Regions from separate parts of the Pseudoneobacillus rhizolycopersici genome, predicted to be linked through region 4. Evidence: riboswitches for the same ligand, from Rfam matches in the RefSeq annotation. Region 4 holds a riboswitch; each other region holds the start of a gene.
What was found. A riboswitch is a leader RNA that binds a small molecule or an ion and turns the genes downstream of it on or off. The one in region 4 is predicted to bind cyclic di-GMP.
Positions count from the first base shown of each region.

Region 1: linked by a shared signal. The riboswitch ahead of ACX9YW_RS07450 (DUF192 domain-containing protein) and the one ahead of ACX9YW_RS04885 (GGDEF domain-containing protein) in region 4 are both predicted to bind cyclic di-GMP.
Region 2: linked by a shared signal. The riboswitch ahead of ACX9YW_RS18385 (GGDEF domain-containing protein) and the one ahead of ACX9YW_RS04885 (GGDEF domain-containing protein) in region 4 are both predicted to bind cyclic di-GMP.
Region 3: linked by a shared signal. The riboswitch ahead of sinI (DNA-binding anti-repressor SinI) and the one ahead of ACX9YW_RS04885 (GGDEF domain-containing protein) in region 4 are both predicted to bind cyclic di-GMP.

Region 1 is NZ_JBTOOE010000005.1:80,719-84,703, reverse strand. It holds gene ACX9YW_RS07455 (DUF418 domain-containing protein) at 1-1,167, shown strand; cyclic di-GMP riboswitch class I at 1,402-1,488, shown strand; gene ACX9YW_RS07450 (DUF192 domain-containing protein) at 1,579-1,920, shown strand; gene ACX9YW_RS07445 (Flp family type IVb pilin) at 1,937-2,125, shown strand; gene ACX9YW_RS07440 (A24 family peptidase) at 2,236-2,760, shown strand; gene ACX9YW_RS07435 (TadE/TadG family type IV pilus assembly protein) at 2,754-3,134, shown strand; gene ACX9YW_RS07430 (TadE/TadG family type IV pilus assembly protein) at 3,136-3,985, shown strand, end outside.
Region 2 is NZ_JBTOOE010000022.1:52,640-56,624, forward strand. It holds gene ACX9YW_RS18380 (EAL domain-containing protein) at 1-1,732, shown strand, start outside; cyclic di-GMP riboswitch class I at 1,749-1,834, shown strand; gene ACX9YW_RS18385 (GGDEF domain-containing protein) at 1,908-2,744, shown strand; gene ACX9YW_RS18390 (GyrI-like domain-containing protein) at 2,880-3,353, opposite strand; gene ACX9YW_RS18395 (AraC family transcriptional regulator) at 3,445-3,985, opposite strand, start outside.
Region 3 is NZ_JBTOOE010000009.1:88,531-92,515, forward strand. It holds gene ACX9YW_RS11535 (S8 family serine peptidase) at 1-397, opposite strand, end outside; gene galE (UDP-glucose 4-epimerase GalE) at 675-1,682, opposite strand; gene ACX9YW_RS11545 (helix-turn-helix domain-containing protein) at 1,899-2,228, shown strand; gene sinI (DNA-binding anti-repressor SinI) at 2,281-2,427, opposite strand; cyclic di-GMP riboswitch class I at 2,459-2,554, opposite strand; gene ACX9YW_RS11555 (DUF5658 family protein) at 2,826-3,128, opposite strand; gene ACX9YW_RS11560 (TVP38/TMEM64 family protein) at 3,160-3,795, opposite strand; gene ACX9YW_RS11565 (LPxTATN C-terminal sorting signal domain) at 3,863-3,985, opposite strand, start outside.
Region 4 is NZ_JBTOOE010000003.1:94,356-98,340, reverse strand. It holds gene ACX9YW_RS04890 (metallophosphoesterase family protein) at 1-267, shown strand, start outside; gene ACX9YW_RS04885 (GGDEF domain-containing protein) at 400-1,647, opposite strand; cyclic di-GMP riboswitch class I at 1,800-1,885, opposite strand; gene fumC (class II fumarate hydratase) at 2,137-3,525, shown strand; gene ACX9YW_RS04875 (acetolactate synthase large subunit) at 3,587-3,985, opposite strand, start outside.

The DNA.
Region 1 (3,985 bases), on a different contig from region 4:
ATGAGGAGTAGGGCAAATCCAATCCAAGAGAAGGAACGAATACAATCGATTGATGCAATGAGGGGATTCGCAATCCTTGGGATTTTTTTAACAAACATGATCGCATTTCATTCACCTGTACTTTATTTGAATCCATACTTATGGTGGAGTTCAAAATCCGATCAAACAATTTATAGTTTAATCGATTTTTTTGTACAAGCCAGCTTTTATCCACTTTTTGCCATGCTTTTCGGATTTGGTTTAATGATTATGAGGGAAAGATCAATCGAACGAGGATTTTCCTTTACTCCAATTGCGATGAGAAGGCTCTTAATGCTTTTAGTCATCGGTTGTATTCACGCCTTCCTCATTTGGCATGGAGATATATTAATAATATATGCACTGTTCGGATTTGTTGCCTTGCTGTTTTTGGGTTTGAGTGGAAAAGCATTGCTATGGATTGGAGTGCTTACCTATCTGATTCCCAATATTTTATTTGGTCTGCTATTATTTCTTGCTAGCCTATTTTCACCCACTGATCATTTCGCCAATCATGACAAAGCGAATCAAGCGGCGGCTATATATCAACATGGTAGCTATTCCGAAATAACCGTACAACGGATCCAAGATTGGAGTTATGTTAATAATCTTGAGAACTTAATCGTTTTATTTTTTGGGATATTTCCGCTTATTTTAATAGGGGCCGGGATTGCGAAATTAAAATGGGTTAAAAATATGATCGAACATAAAAAGCGTTTTAAGTTGTTGTTAGTGATTTTTTTGCTGGCAGGAAGCTTATTAAAGTTGCTGCCATATGCTGTTCGCAATTTATTCTCTGAATATATTCAAGATATCTTTGGTGGACCTTTGTTGGCAGTATCTTATGCAATCCTCTTCATTCTATTGATAGAGAAACATACTACTATTTTAAAACCGTTTCAAGCAGTCGGAAAAATGGCGATGAGTAATTATTTATTTCAATCCTTTGTAGCTACACTCATTTTCTATAGCTATGGTTTGGGGCTTTATGGAAAAATATCGGTTGGAACAGGAACACTATTAGTTCTAGTAATCTTTATCGTGCAAGCTCTAATTAGTATATATTGGGTAAAAAACCATTATTATGGTCCAATCGAATGGGTGTGGCGAGCTGTTACTTATTGGAAAATTCCTAAATGGAAGAAATAAAGTGTAGGACAAAGTGACCTGAATTCGACAAAGTTCTTGTATAAAATGGCTCGGATTTACTAGAAATGCTACAAATTTTTTTAAAAAGCCTAAATTCTATTAAATACATGAGGGTAAATAGACCTAAAGTGTGGGTCTATTAAATTAGTCCTTTGGTTCGATTTTCAAAAAAAATGAAAAATACTATCATAAAAGCAAGAGATCAGTCGAAATAATAGGACAAAAAACACTGAATCTCGATAAAGGCAAAACTGACGAAAGTCAGTGACGCAAAGCTACAGGGGCTAAGGTGCAAAAGCACTATGCCAGCCAGTTACCGAAAGATCAGGGTGTATTCATTGTGTTCTAATGAACCCCCCTTTCGGTAAAGGTGGGGTTATTTGAGTTGTATGCAAAATTGGAGGTGTAACAATGAAAGCCGTGAACCTATCAAATGGTACGGAAATAGCAACGGAGATTTCATTAGCCCATTCATTTTTTAAGAGATTAAAAGGCCTAATGTTTTCAACTAGTTTGCCTGAAGGTCACGGAATGCATATCCAACCCTGCCAATCCATCCATACCTTTTTTATGAACTATCCAATTGATGTCCTGTACCTCAACAAAGATTACGAGATTGTTGGGCTACAAGAATCCTTTCCACCCTCAAAAATTGGACAAGTCTATAAAGCAGGTCACTCTGTACTAGAACTGCCTCCAGGAACTTTACAGAAAACAGGAACGAAAGTCGGACACAAAATTAAATTAATATGAAGGGGTTGTATTGAAAATGATGAAAAAGATCAAAGCTTTATTCGTTGAAGAGCAAGGGCAAGGTATGACGGAGTATGGTCTTGTACTTGGAGTTGTAGCAGTAGCTGCAATCGCTATTATTGGTTTAATGGGAGAACAGATTAAAGGATTATTTGATGATATGTTTGGAAAGGTAGACGGAATTAAAGATAAGATTACTCCTTAATAAGAAGTTTAAAGTAAATAAATTTCTTATATTTTCACTGGCCTTGCGTTGAAAAATACGTGAGGCTATTTTTAATCAAAGACTTACTCTTTTGAAAGGGGTAAAGAAAAATGTGGTTAAATCTTGTATTAATTTCTCTGCTGGTCATATGTGTAACAACTGATTTAAAAAACCGAAAAATTTATAATAAGGTTTTACTTCCAGCCTTTGTTATCGCAATGATTTATCACGTTATAACAGCTGGTTTAGCGGGATTAACTAGCTCTATATTAGGTGCTCTCGTAGGCTTCTCCATTTTACTAATTCCCTACTTCATGGGTGGTATGGGTGCAGGTGATGTCAAATTATTAGCGGTGATAGGAGCAATCAAAGGAATAGGCTTTGTTTTAACGACGGCAATATTTATGGCGGTTGCTGGAGGAATAATTGGCCTTTGTATTCTATTGTTTAGAAAGGGCGTTATTTTTCGCTTAAAACAGATTTTTTATTTTATGGTTTTTAGAAGACAAGGTGTTGAAAGCCCTTTTGGTTTTGATAAAGAAGGATTAAGAACGAATTTTCCTTATGGAGTGGCAATTGCAATAGGAGCATTGATAGCCATCTATGATCCCTATAAGGACCTATTCTTATGGTAAGGAATGAAAAAGGACAATCCATAGTGGAAATGGCATTAGTCCTTCCCGTTCTTTTACTGCTTTTAGTAGGAATATTCGATTTTGGAAGAACAGTATATTCTTTTTCCAAACTTCACATGGCAGCCCAAGAAACGGTCCGAAAAGCGGGATTAGGTGCCACCGATTTGGAGATTACTCAATTTGCGAAGAATTATCTCCAACAAAGTGATGGCACTCTTCAGGTAACCATAACACCAACTCAGGCAAATCGAAAATCGGGGGAATATGTAAAAGTGACCTTGAAAAATCCGCTTAAGTTGAACACACCATTATTATCAAAAATAATACCCCTTCCTGAATATATTGAAGCAAATTCAACAGTGAGGGTGGAATAGGATGAAAAAATTAATAAAATTCGTAAATAATGAACGAGGAAATGTCTTGGTAATGGTGACACTCTCGTTTATCAGCCTATTGGGGATGGCAGGACTGGGAATCGATGCTGGTTTAATGTACATGACGAAAACTCACTTGCAAAAAACGGCCAATGCTGCGGTTCTATCTGGGGCACAAGAATTAACAACAAAAGAGGAACGAGTTAAAACAGTAGTCAATGATATCTTGAAAGCACATAAGGAGGAACACTCTCTAGAAGGTCTACAAGTGCTAATGGAGAACAAGGTTTCGATTGATTTGAAAAAAACAGTCAAGCTTACCTTTGCTAGATTATTTGGGTTTGACGAAGTAAATGTGCGGGCACATGCCGCTGCAGGAATTCGACCTATTGGTAGGGCAATAGGAGCTGCCCCTTTGGGAGTCGATGAACGGGTTCCACTTGAATACGGAACAATCCAAAAGTTAAAGGTGACTTCGGCTGAAAATATAGGTGGGAATTTTGGGATATTAGCGTTAGGAGGTCCGGGGGCCAGAACATATGAAGAAAACCTTCGGTATGGCTATCGAGAGGAAATCAAAGTAGGTATGGTCATCAATACTGAGACAGGGAATATTGCCGGGAAAACGGAAACAGTTGTTAAAGAGCTCGTTGACGGTTGCCCTTTTACTCCAGTTGAAGCAATTAGCCGTAATTGCACTAGAGTTATTCTAATACCGGTCTATAAGCCAAATCAATTGGATTCTAAGCAATTAAAAAGTGTAACCATAACTGGCTTTGCTTATTTTTACATTACTGAACCATTGGGGAAAAATGATACGTCGATAACAGGCATTTTTATTAAACGGGCAG
Region 2 (3,985 bases), on a different contig from region 4:
TCATGATTACTTAACGGATTTGCCCAATCGGCGAATGTTTGAAGAAAAACTCCAGCAGCTTACAGTGGACATACATGATGAGGATAAGAAATTTTCGATTATGCTCCTTGATATTGATAACTTTAAATATATAAACGATACGCTCGGACATACTCTTGGGGATGAAATTCTTAAAGTATTTACTGACCGTATTTCGTCCTATTTAGCTCCCCGTGATTTTTTTGCTAGACTTGGTGGGGATGAGTTTGGTATTTTACTTACTAAAATGGATTCGTTTGACTACCTAAAAGATTTTGCGGAAAAGATCCTTCTTAGTTTAAAAGACCCATTTTATATTAACGGTTATGAATTATTCATCACCGTAAGTATCGGAATTAGTATTTATCCCGAGGACGGAGAAAATCCGCAGGAATTATTGCGGAATGCTGATATTGCTTTATATAAAGCGGAAATGCAAGGGAAGAACAATTATATGATTATTTCTCCGTCCAGTAGTATTGAGTCATACAAGTTATTTAGCTTAGGCCGTGATTTACAAAAAGCAATAGGGAATAATGAGTTGGTTTTGTATTATCAGCCTAGGGTGGATACAAAAACTGGTAGGATTGACAGCGCAGAGGCTCTTATACGATGGGAACATCCGAAATGGGGACTTATTTCACCGAAGGAATTTCTTCAAATCGCCGAAGAGAATGGATTCATTACCAGAATTGAAGATTGGGTATTAAATCAAGTATGCCAACAATTAAGAAAATGGAAAGATGCCATGTTTTGTACGGTACCCATTTCGATCAATATTTCCGCTATCCATTTTATGAAAAAAAATTGGCTGGAATATGTTGAACAAACGATCCAAAAAGCAGAGATTAGCCCAAGTGAAATCGAATTCGAAATTACTGAGACGACCCTATTGAACAATGAAGAAGTGGTAAAAGAAACAATTCAATCAATCAAGCAGATGGGCATTAGAATTTCATTAGATGATTTCGGAAAAGGTTATTCTTCTTTATCCTATTTAGCTCTTTTCCCTTTTGATGTCATCAAAATTGATAAATCGTTTATCCAAAATATGACCGAATCCCAGCATAACTTGTTTATTGTAAAGTCGATTATTTATTTGGCAAACAGTTTGAAAATAGATGTGGTTGCCGAAGGAGTCGAAAAGATGGGACAATTAAAATTACTTCAGAAAGAACATTGCCTACTTTCTCAAGGTTATTTATTTAGTCGTCCAGTTCCAGTTGAAGAATTTGAACCTCTAATGCAGCAAAAAGTCCTACAACCAATCGATCCATTATTAAAAGAAAAGCAAAGAAAAAGAAAACACTTTCGAGTAAGTTTCCCTTATCCACTTGAAGCAGAAATGACACTTCTCTCTATTGGAGGTAAAACATTGCATTTAGGAAAGGCAAAAGTTTTAATATACGATATGAGTATCGGTGGGCTTCGCTTTCTTTCTACCTTGAAACTGCCAGTTAGGGGCGATATGACCCTTCGGTTTTCTACAGAAATTCTCCATAAAACCATTGAAGTAATGGGGCGTATTGTTTGGAAAGAAGAAGACAATGAGGACATTACTGAATATGGTATTGAATTTATGATTGGAGAGCATGAATCGACATATATTAACGGAATTCTTAATAGTTTTGCAGTCTTAATGAATAATAATATTGGGCCGGCTACCTATAAAATGGTGACAGAAAATAATTATGAATATTTTCAAAGAAAATAGATTTTTAAACGGTATAATAATGAAAAGGCAAATTTATCGAAAGATGAAGACGCAAAACTAGAGGGGCTAAGATCCTTAGGATGATGCCAGCCAGTTTCCGATGATTTAAAGTAGACTAATCGGACTGATTAGTCTTTTTTTATAGAAAAAAATACGTTCGTAAGAGGTAAAAAGATTGATTCGTAAAATATTATATTTGTTGGTAATGGTAGTTATTTCAATTTTGCCTATCATTATTCATGTCCATTTGAGTGAAGAAATGCGACGGCTATCAACATTTGTTTGGTCCATTTATTTGATTCCTAATATATTGATAGTCATTATGTATCCAAAATGGAAGGTCGCTGTTGGAGTTGCCTGTTTCTATAGTCTTTTAAAATATGGGACGTATTTTTGGGGTGAAGGCTTTTCAAGTAGTATTGAGTTGATTGCTTTGTTTTTGGAGTCCTTAATGAATGGAGCGATTCTGCTAACGGTTACTCATTTTCGTATGGAGCATATCAGGGTATTGAAGAAGATGCAAAAACTAGTCATCATCGATTCGTTGACTGGATTATACAATCGAAGGTATTTCGACTTAATTCTTGAAAAAGTGATTCCGTATAGTCAAAGAGAAAATAGTCCCTTGATCCTTATTATGTTGGATATTGACTATTTTAAAAAGGTAAATGACCATCATGGCCATCAATGTGGTGACGAGGTCTTAAAACAGATTTCAAACATCATTAAAACTAATGTTAGAAGTTCTGATGCGTATGTTCGGTTTGGGGGCGAGGAATTTGCTATTGTTTTGCCAAACACAGAAGTAGGCGAAGGAATAAGATTAGCAGAAAACATCCGTAAAGAGGTTGAACAATCATCATTTACGTATAAAAATGAAAGAATATCTATCACGATTAGTATGGGTTTATCCAAATACCAAGGAGAAATCGTCCAAGAATTTATCGGAAAAGCCGACAAAGCCCTATACAAAGCCAAAGAAAATGGCCGAAACCAAGTAATCGTTACGTGATGGGATGGGAATAGGGGGACGATTTGAGAATGATGGGTAATTATGGCAGTAGGAAGAGCTCAAAATGTCCAATAGAGGGCTTCTATTGGACAAATGGTGGCTTCATAGGTGGTTGGTGCCAGGCACCACGTTAAGCTATTTTATGATAGGAAAATATAAATCAAATTCCGACTGTGCTGATGTGGGGTTATATCTTTTATCATAGCGTTCGAACCAGAAGGCTGTATGGTCAATGGTATAACCTGATTCTACTATGGTTTTGCGAGCGTTGTTAATTGTTTCTCCTAGATTCTCCGTTAATCCTTTATGTGTGAAGACTGCATAGGTAGCAGCAGGGATGGTCAGAACCATCATTCCTGCTGGAACATTGGTCGTTTCGGACACTTCAACTGCGGTATAGTAAGTAAAATCGCTTGGACGATCGTTGGTTAATCCAATTGATACCTGAGGGTTTACGATTGCCGATATTTCTGGAATACGGCTTACAAATTTACCCCATAATGGTCCGATTTGTGATAGTTCACTGTATGGACCAGATAGTTCCATACCAACCACTTTAAATTCTTCTTTTGATACGAGTTGGAAACCTAAATGATTACTAGTTAACATGATATCCCTCCGCTAAAAAAAATGTCTATCTATCTTTATTGTACTAACCCATATCTTGAAATTTTTGATATTTTTTGCGGAAATCTTATGGTCACTCTACAGGAGATTCAATCTCGTGAATCGGAACCCATATTTCCACTCCTATTTCATCACTTTCACTTTTCTTCCAACTTTCATTGTACACCTCCATTTCGACTCCGAAATTTAACCGATAGGTGGTAGTAGGTAACCATGAACCATAAATATAGTTTGCTAGCTTAGGTATGTTTTGTGAGTTGCCGTAATAGGTAAAGACTGCATACGTTCCTCCTGGGACCTCTGAACCAATCATCCCCGTTGGTATGGGCGTATTCCCCGAATGGACTTCCATACAAGCCATGTAGGAAAAATGAATGCCCCCACCTGTAGGTCGTCCAATTCCATAGGTTATTCTACTGTCGGTTTTCCCTTGAATTTGGTCCATGTTTAAAAGAAACGATTCCCATAATGATGGGATATCATGTTGAATCGTTTTGTTTCGATTAGCTGACCCGGCAATTTCAAGTTGTTGTTTCTCCATACCTATTACATAGAATGAATCCCTTTTCTCGATTCTTGGATTTAAATTGGCTACATCAAGCTCTTTATCAAAA
Region 3 (3,985 bases), on a different contig from region 4:
TTCCATATTCTACTTCTGCACTAAATCCATTTACAACAGTGGTAAATTGGTTTAATACTTTGGCTTTAATTTTTAAAGAATTTAAAGCAGAAATTACTTTCTTTTGTGCCGCTAAAGCATCCGCTTCAAGATTTAGTTTAGTAGTTTTGTTCAAATCACTATACTTTACGCCTTGTTTTTGAGCGTAATCAATTGCAGGTTTTGCTGATAATTCAACTACGACGCGAACCTTTTCATTTTCTGCATAAGTTTTTTCGGTATCGACTAACTTAGGAGCTGAGATATCAACAGATTGTTCTTTAGTAGGTGCAACAGGAACTGGACCTGCAGCATAGGCTGCACCATTTGAAAGTGCTAGTAGAGATGCAAATAATATTGATGTGCTCTTCTTTAACAAATCATTTCCCCCCGAATCAAAATAATATGTAGAAACTAGCAAACTCTCCTCCTTTAATAATATTCCAAAAATTCATTCTCTAGGTGCTATTCCTAATATTCTGATAGTTAGGATTATACTATAAATTGCCAAAATGGTAAAGATGTCATACTATAGTCTGATATATTTTTTTGAAATTTTTTTCTATTCTATTTGTTTAAGAATCTGCAAAAAGAAACCACGGCTTCTGCCGTGGTTCCTCTGTTAGATTTATATTTTTCAAGGGTACTTATTTTTGTTAATAACCTTCTGGATTTGCTTTCTGCCATTTCCACGAGTCGCGACACATTTCTTCAATTCCTCTTGTGGCCGCCCATTCAAGCTGATCACGGGCTTTACTCGGATTTGCATAGCAAATGGCAATATCCCCAGGTCTTCGATCAACAATTTGATAAGGAATCTTCACGCCAGAAGCTTTTTCAAAAGCGGCGACAATTTCTAGAACGCTATAGCCTGTTCCGGTTCCAAGGTTATAGGCTTCGACCCCTGTTGTCCCAAGGATTTTTTGAAGTGCCTTTAAATGGCCATCCGCCAAATCCACTACATGGATGTAATCCCGTACTCCTGAACCGTCTACTGTAGGATAATCGTTACCAAACACACGCAACTCAGGAAGCTTACCCACCGCTACTTGAGTAATAAACGGCATAAGGTTATTGGGAATACCATTCGGGTCTTCACCAATTCGCCCACATTCATGTGCACCAATTGGATTGAAATAGCGTAATAGAGCTATGCTCCAACTACTATCCGCAACATATAAATCTCGTAAAATTTCTTCAATCATCAACTTTGTTCGCCCATAAGGATTCGTTGCACCTAGAGGGAAATCTTCAGAAATCGGCACTGTGTCAGGCATTCCGTACACTGTCGCGGATGAACTGAACACTAGGTTCTTCACATTATATTGCTTCATCACATCGCAAAGAACTAACGTTCCTGTAATATTATTATGATAATAATGAAGTGGAATGGATACTGACTCTCCCACAGCCTTCAATCCAGCAAAGTGAATAACCGCTTCGATTGAGTGATTTTGAAAAACCTTCTCCACCTCTTCGCGATTCAGCAGATCGGCTTGGTAAAACGCAAAATCCTTTCCGGTAATTTCCTTCACTCTTATTAATGACTCTATCTTACTATTTGAAAAGTTATCCAAAACAACTAAATCAAAACCCGCATTAAGCAATTCCACACAAGTATGGCTACCAATATAACCGGCACCACCCGTAACCAAAATTGACATCATCCAACAACTCCTACCCTAAACTCCTACCAACTATCATTATACCCAAAATGGATAATCAATGGAAGAATACTTTAGCGCTTTAAAGGATGTGGGGACTGTCCCCACATCCTTTAAAGCGCTAAAGTTTGTGAATGTTTTGAAAATGGATAATATGAAATTATTTCGTTTTCTGATATAATAGGAAAAAGTAAATGTTAAAGTGAGTGAAGCTCTATGATTGGTGAACGTATTAAGCAACTTCGAGTCGAAAAGAAGATGTCCCTTTCCGAGCTAGCCGAGAAAGCAGGGGTCGCTAAATCGTATTTAAGTGCGATTGAACGAAACTTACAATCTAATCCGTCTATTCAGTTTTTAGAGAAGGTATCCAGCGTTCTTGAGGTTTCTGTGGATTACCTCATAAACGATTCGATAGAGAGAGAAGATTTAGATTCTGATTGGCTAAAGCTTGTCCAAGAGGCAATGGAATCGGGGATATCCAAGAACCAGTTCCGCGAATTCTTGGAATTTAATAAATGGAGAATAACCCAGTCCAAAAATGAATAAATTAAAAAAGAGTATTTCCATCACTTCAGAAATACTCTTTATTATTTGTTATTCATTTTTCTAACAATAGCTCCTTTACTTCATTTTGGTGAAAAAAGTCTCGAATAGTAGCTAATTCGATCCCGAGTCTTTTGGCTTCCATAATTAGTTCTAACCATTCCTTATCTAATTCTTGTGCCCAACTTGTTCTACTTTTCACTTTATCTCCCCCAAAATACGTTAAAAGTACCTCAGGTAATCCAGCCATCATCGTAGTGTCGTTTCGACAGTACCTTAGATCTGTGACTTTGCGTCCCTACTTTTCAATAGGTTTGCCCTTTTCTGACTTAAGCCATAAGTATTAGCGATAAGGTAATTATATCTAGTTCTTCTTGATTAGCATGTCGTTTATTGTAATAGGTCTAAAGTTTGTTTTATCATATTTCCGACATTTTCTTCCATATATTTATCTATTTTCCACCTAGTAATCAATTTTATTAAAATTCGGAAAATTTAACTGTCGTGATTTTAGCGAAAGCGCTATCATTTTGTCGATATTTCTTGGTAAAAAATGGGCATGTCCACTATTCGATTCTAAAATGGGGTTTTAACACCGTTTTACATATTAATGACTAGGGCAATCCAATACGAATGTTTAAGGCAAACTAACGTATATATAATAGAAGAAACTAGTAGTAAACTTTTAAGGACAACAGACTTTGGCTCTTTTATAAGGAAGTAAATGATTAGCAACAAAAACGACAATGATAACTTTACACCGATAAATAATAATGGATCCACTTCGTATAAATAATTCATTATTGGGTTCAACTCTTCGATATTTCCAGTGATAAGACCTACATAAGTCACGAATCCATCAAATACATTAATAAATGCTAGATACATAAATAAGTAAAACACAAATTCGCATCCTTTCCTTCTATTAGCGTTTTCAAGGCTGAACAATTTGTTGATCTGCTAGTTGATTTTGTTTCATCCTACGGCCAATCAGAATAGCAATGCTCAAAAAGTAAGTCGCATAAATCACGATAGATATCCATTTTTGATTCCCAATAAGGCTGCCTGCTATCGTAAAGATGAAGATTGCAGGCAGTTTTCCTAATAAGGAAGCCCCTAAAAAAACCTGCCATTTTACTTTACTGACTCCCGAAACAATATTGACAATTGGGGATGGAATAACAGGAATAGCACGTGCAATGAGAATGCCAAGGAAAGCATTGTTCTCAAACATTCCTTCATAGTCTTGCAGTTTTGGATATTTTTGAAGATAACCTTGCATCCATTCTTGAAAACCGAACCGAGCTAATAGGAACATCACCATTATTCCCACCCCGATACCTATGAACGAAATACCGGTCCCCAACCAGATTCCAAAAACCGAACCGATCATTCCTGCTAAGACGACATAGGGGATAACAGGGAAGAAGACGAGTATAGCCACAAATAGCATACTAATCGGTATGGCTATATAAGCTTCGGATCTGACAGCACTTAGTAATTCGGCTTTAAAGGTGATTCCAAGGTATAAAATGAAGGCAGTAAGTAAAATTGGGATTGTTTTTTTCATAGACAAGCCTCTTTATCTTCTAAATTTGTATTAACTATGTAATCTAAGACCTAGAATAAGACTCTACCTAGGTCTTAATTTCCTTATTAATCTTTAAAGTTTTTCGTTTATGAAAATAACCTAGGATTAGACCAAATAGTATTAGACCTATACCGCCTAAAAAATAGTTATATATATTCGTGGCTGTTTT
Region 4 (3,985 bases):
GATGATCAAAAAACCTTATTTAATGTAGGAAGTGTCGGCAATCCATTAGACATCCCACAAGCTACTTACGCAATTTTGCATGGTCAATATGGAGCAACTGAATTTGGGCCATTTTCAATCGAGATTTCCCGAGTTCCCTATGATATTGAAAAAGAAATCCAAATCGCCACTGAAATGGGCATGCCTTATGTAGAACCATATGCGATGGAATTACGCGAGGCCATTTATCGATGGTCACAAAGAGGAAAAGCAATACTAGGAAAATAAAGATAATGCCAATCCAAGGGACAATAATAGTAGCCTCGATGTTTCTCTTAATGAATCAGGAAGCAAATGCAGGGAAAGACATCAATAATATTTACAACAAAAATGGATGGGTTACAATCCATCCATTTTTTATTATATAAAATACATATGTTTGTGTAATTTATCCTCCAAAGTCTTCATATTTTCCGCCAACACAAGTTGATTTTTTCCGGATTTTTTGGCAGCATATAAGGCTATATCTGCTGATTTTTTCAATGAATCTACTGATTTCCCATGATGCGGATAAGTTGCTACCCCTGTACTAAAAGAAACATGGAATTGCTTATTCGCCACATGAATTGGGGTATTTTGATAAAAATTGATAAGGCTTTCGTGAAGGTAGGTCACTTCATACTGCTGATTGGTGGTAATCAAAATCATAAACTCGTCACCGGCATACCGATAACCTTCAATATTGGCCCCACAAACGCTTTTGATTCCATTTGCCAAGACCCGTAAATATAAATCACCTACATCGTGACCGTAATTATCATTAACTTTTTTTAAATTGTCGGAATCAATCATTATTAAAGTAATCTCTTGGTCAGATTCTGTCATAAGCCTTGATAAGTCCACATGGAAGGCACGATGATTCTTCAGGCCCGTTAGCTCATCTGTTTGCGACATTTTATAGATTTTTTCGTATAATCTAGCTGTTTCAATGGAGTTGATTACTTGAGTTCCGATAATTTGTAGAAGTTCCTCATGTTCAGTCCGATAAGCAAAATCCGAATAACTTTGCGCTGAAATAACCCCTCTGACATGATCATCTATAATGACAGGAATAAATAGACAGGAACTTGTCTCCCGCTCACCAAAAGTCGCAGCTGCACCGTAAACTAAAGATTGTGGGGCTTTTTTTAGATGAATGATTTCCCTGGATTTTATGACTTCCGAGGCATAATTCTCGCCAAATTCAATGCTTTCTTTTGGATAAAACTTACCATTATCAACGATAAATTCAAAATGAACATGACTGTCCCCCTCATTATATAAGGCGATATAGAAAGCATCTGTAGCCATAACTTGGGATACCATTTCATATGCCTTGTTAAGCAGAATATCCTCGTCCAATGTTTTACTGCATACTTGGGCAAAGTCATGGAGAATTTTGTAATGTTTATTTAGCCATGTCACATTTTCCATTTGTAGATGAATTTGCTGTAATTGATAAAAAATCGATCCTACTACTTCCTTTTCTTGCTTAGTCTCCAATTGTTTATCTATAAGCTTCAATATATCCTGAGATATCATTTCTTTTTCAGTTCCTATTTTGTCTAGCATTTTGTTAATCAAGTTAAAAATTAGCTCACTGCCATTCAGTTGATTGATATTTACCATATTAAGACACTTCCTAAAATTTATTTCAATCAATAAATGTTTAAATTTTCTGACTTTAAATACCAACCAAGACCTGAACAATGTATCAAAACCGAAATAAAATGATAAAAAAAGACTAACCGTATCCGAATTAGCCTGTAGTTTTACAATATAACGGTAACTGGCTGGCGTTATCATGCAGACTTTAGCCCCTATAGTTTTGCGCCCTCATTTTTCAATAAGTTTGCCTTTTCTTTTAAAAAAAGAAATATGAAAGATTATAAATCTTTCATTTATATATAAATATATATTGCTTTTCTTCCCTAGTCAATGAACGGGATGGGCTTTTTACGGATTATAGAGTTAATTTTTTTCAACATTTTTTTCCATTTTTCTACTAATCTTGCAGCTTCTCTTAACAATATCTAGCTCCATTTTTTCCGGATATACTTTTACAAATTTCTACATATTATTAAAGTAGGTACAAGCAATTTTTGACGAGGTGACAAAATGGATTATCGGATGGAAAAAGATACAATGGGTGAAGTCAAGGTTCCAATAGACCGCTATTGGGGGGCTCAGACTCAACGCAGCAAAGAGAATTTTCGAATCGGTACGGAACGGATGCCATTTGAGGTGATTGTTGCATTTGCCATTTTAAAACGTAGTGCCGCCATCGTAAATGAAAAGCTTGGCAAGCTCTCTGACCAAAAAGCGAAGGCAATTATTTATGCATGTGAAGAAATTATTTACGGAAAGCTGAATGATCATTTTCCTCTAGTTGTTTGGCAAACCGGAAGCGGAACCCAAAGTAATATGAATGTCAATGAAGTAATCGCAAATGTGGGTAGTAAATGGCTTCAAGCTCAGGGCATAAATGAGAAAATACATCCGAATGATGATGTTAATAAAAGTCAAAGCTCGAATGATACCTTTCCAACAGCTATGCATATCGCCGGTGTTACGGCCGTTAGGGAAACGCTGCTTCCAGCAATCAGGCAGTTAAAAGCAACTTTAATAAAGAAGGAAGAACAGTTTGTTGGTATTGTGAAAATTGGTCGAACCCATCTTCAGGATGCCACACCCCTTACCCTTGGGCAAGAGGTAAGTGGCTGGGTTTATATGTTAGAACGTTCTCTTGAGATGTTAAACGAATCTATTGAAAAAATGTACGCGCTAGCCATTGGTGGTACCGCAGTCGGCACAGGAATAAACGCTCATCCTAAGTTCGGTGAAATGGTTGCTTCCGAGATTGCCAATTATACGGGTATTAGCTTTTTCTCATCGTTTAATAAGTTCCATGCATTAACGAGTCATGACGAGATTAGTTTTGTGCATGGAGCAATGAAAGCTTTGGCTGCTGATTTGATGAAGATTGCCAATGATGTCAGGTGGCTTGCTAGTGGTCCTCGATGTGGGATAGGGGAAATTACTATCCCTGAAAACGAACCTGGTAGTTCGATTATGCCAGGGAAGGTAAACCCTACTCAAAGCGAAGCGTTAACGATGGTTGCGGTTCAAGTAATGGGAAATGATGCAGCAATCGGATTTGCAGCAAGCCAAGGGAATTTTGAATTAAATGTGTTCAAGCCTGTCATTATCTACAATTTCCTTCAATCCGTTCGTTTATTATCAGATGCAATCCGCTCTTTTGACGAGCACTGTGCAGTTGGAATTGAGGCAAATGAAGCGGTCATTACAAGGTATGTAAACGAATCATTAATGCTTGTTACTGCTCTAAATCCCCATATTGGCTATGAAAAGGCTGCTGCCATCGCAAAACATGCACACAAAGAAGGAATATCTTTAAAAGAGTCGGCGATAAATTTAGGAATCTTATCTGAAGACGAATTTGGCAGGTATGTAAAGCCAGAAGAGATGATTTCACCTAAGGAATAGCTATAAATAGCGCTCAGAGAGCAAAGTTCTCTGAGCGCTTACTTTGCAGTCTGTTCATTACTTATTCTAATACAACCTCAATGAATGAAATTTCTGCTGGCCTGTTTAACGAATCTTCTAAGGCCATGTCAAACTCCACTAGATTGTTTGCTTTAAAACCTAAAGCTCCAAAACTCGCGGCCAATTTTACAAAGTCAGGATTAGTAAAATCACTTCCGTAATCATTTCCTAATTTCGTCATCATCATTTGTTCCTCTAATTTTAATTTGGAATCATTAAGCAAAATAATGATAAATGAAACACCTAATCGTTTGGCTGTCTCTAGTTCGGAAAAATTCATTAATGCCCCACCGTCACCCGTGATACAAATAACAGGATCATTCGGAGAAGCTAATTTAGCACCAATTGCACCCGGAATCGCAATTCCCATAGAAGCCAAGCCGTTTGAAATAATTAGCCT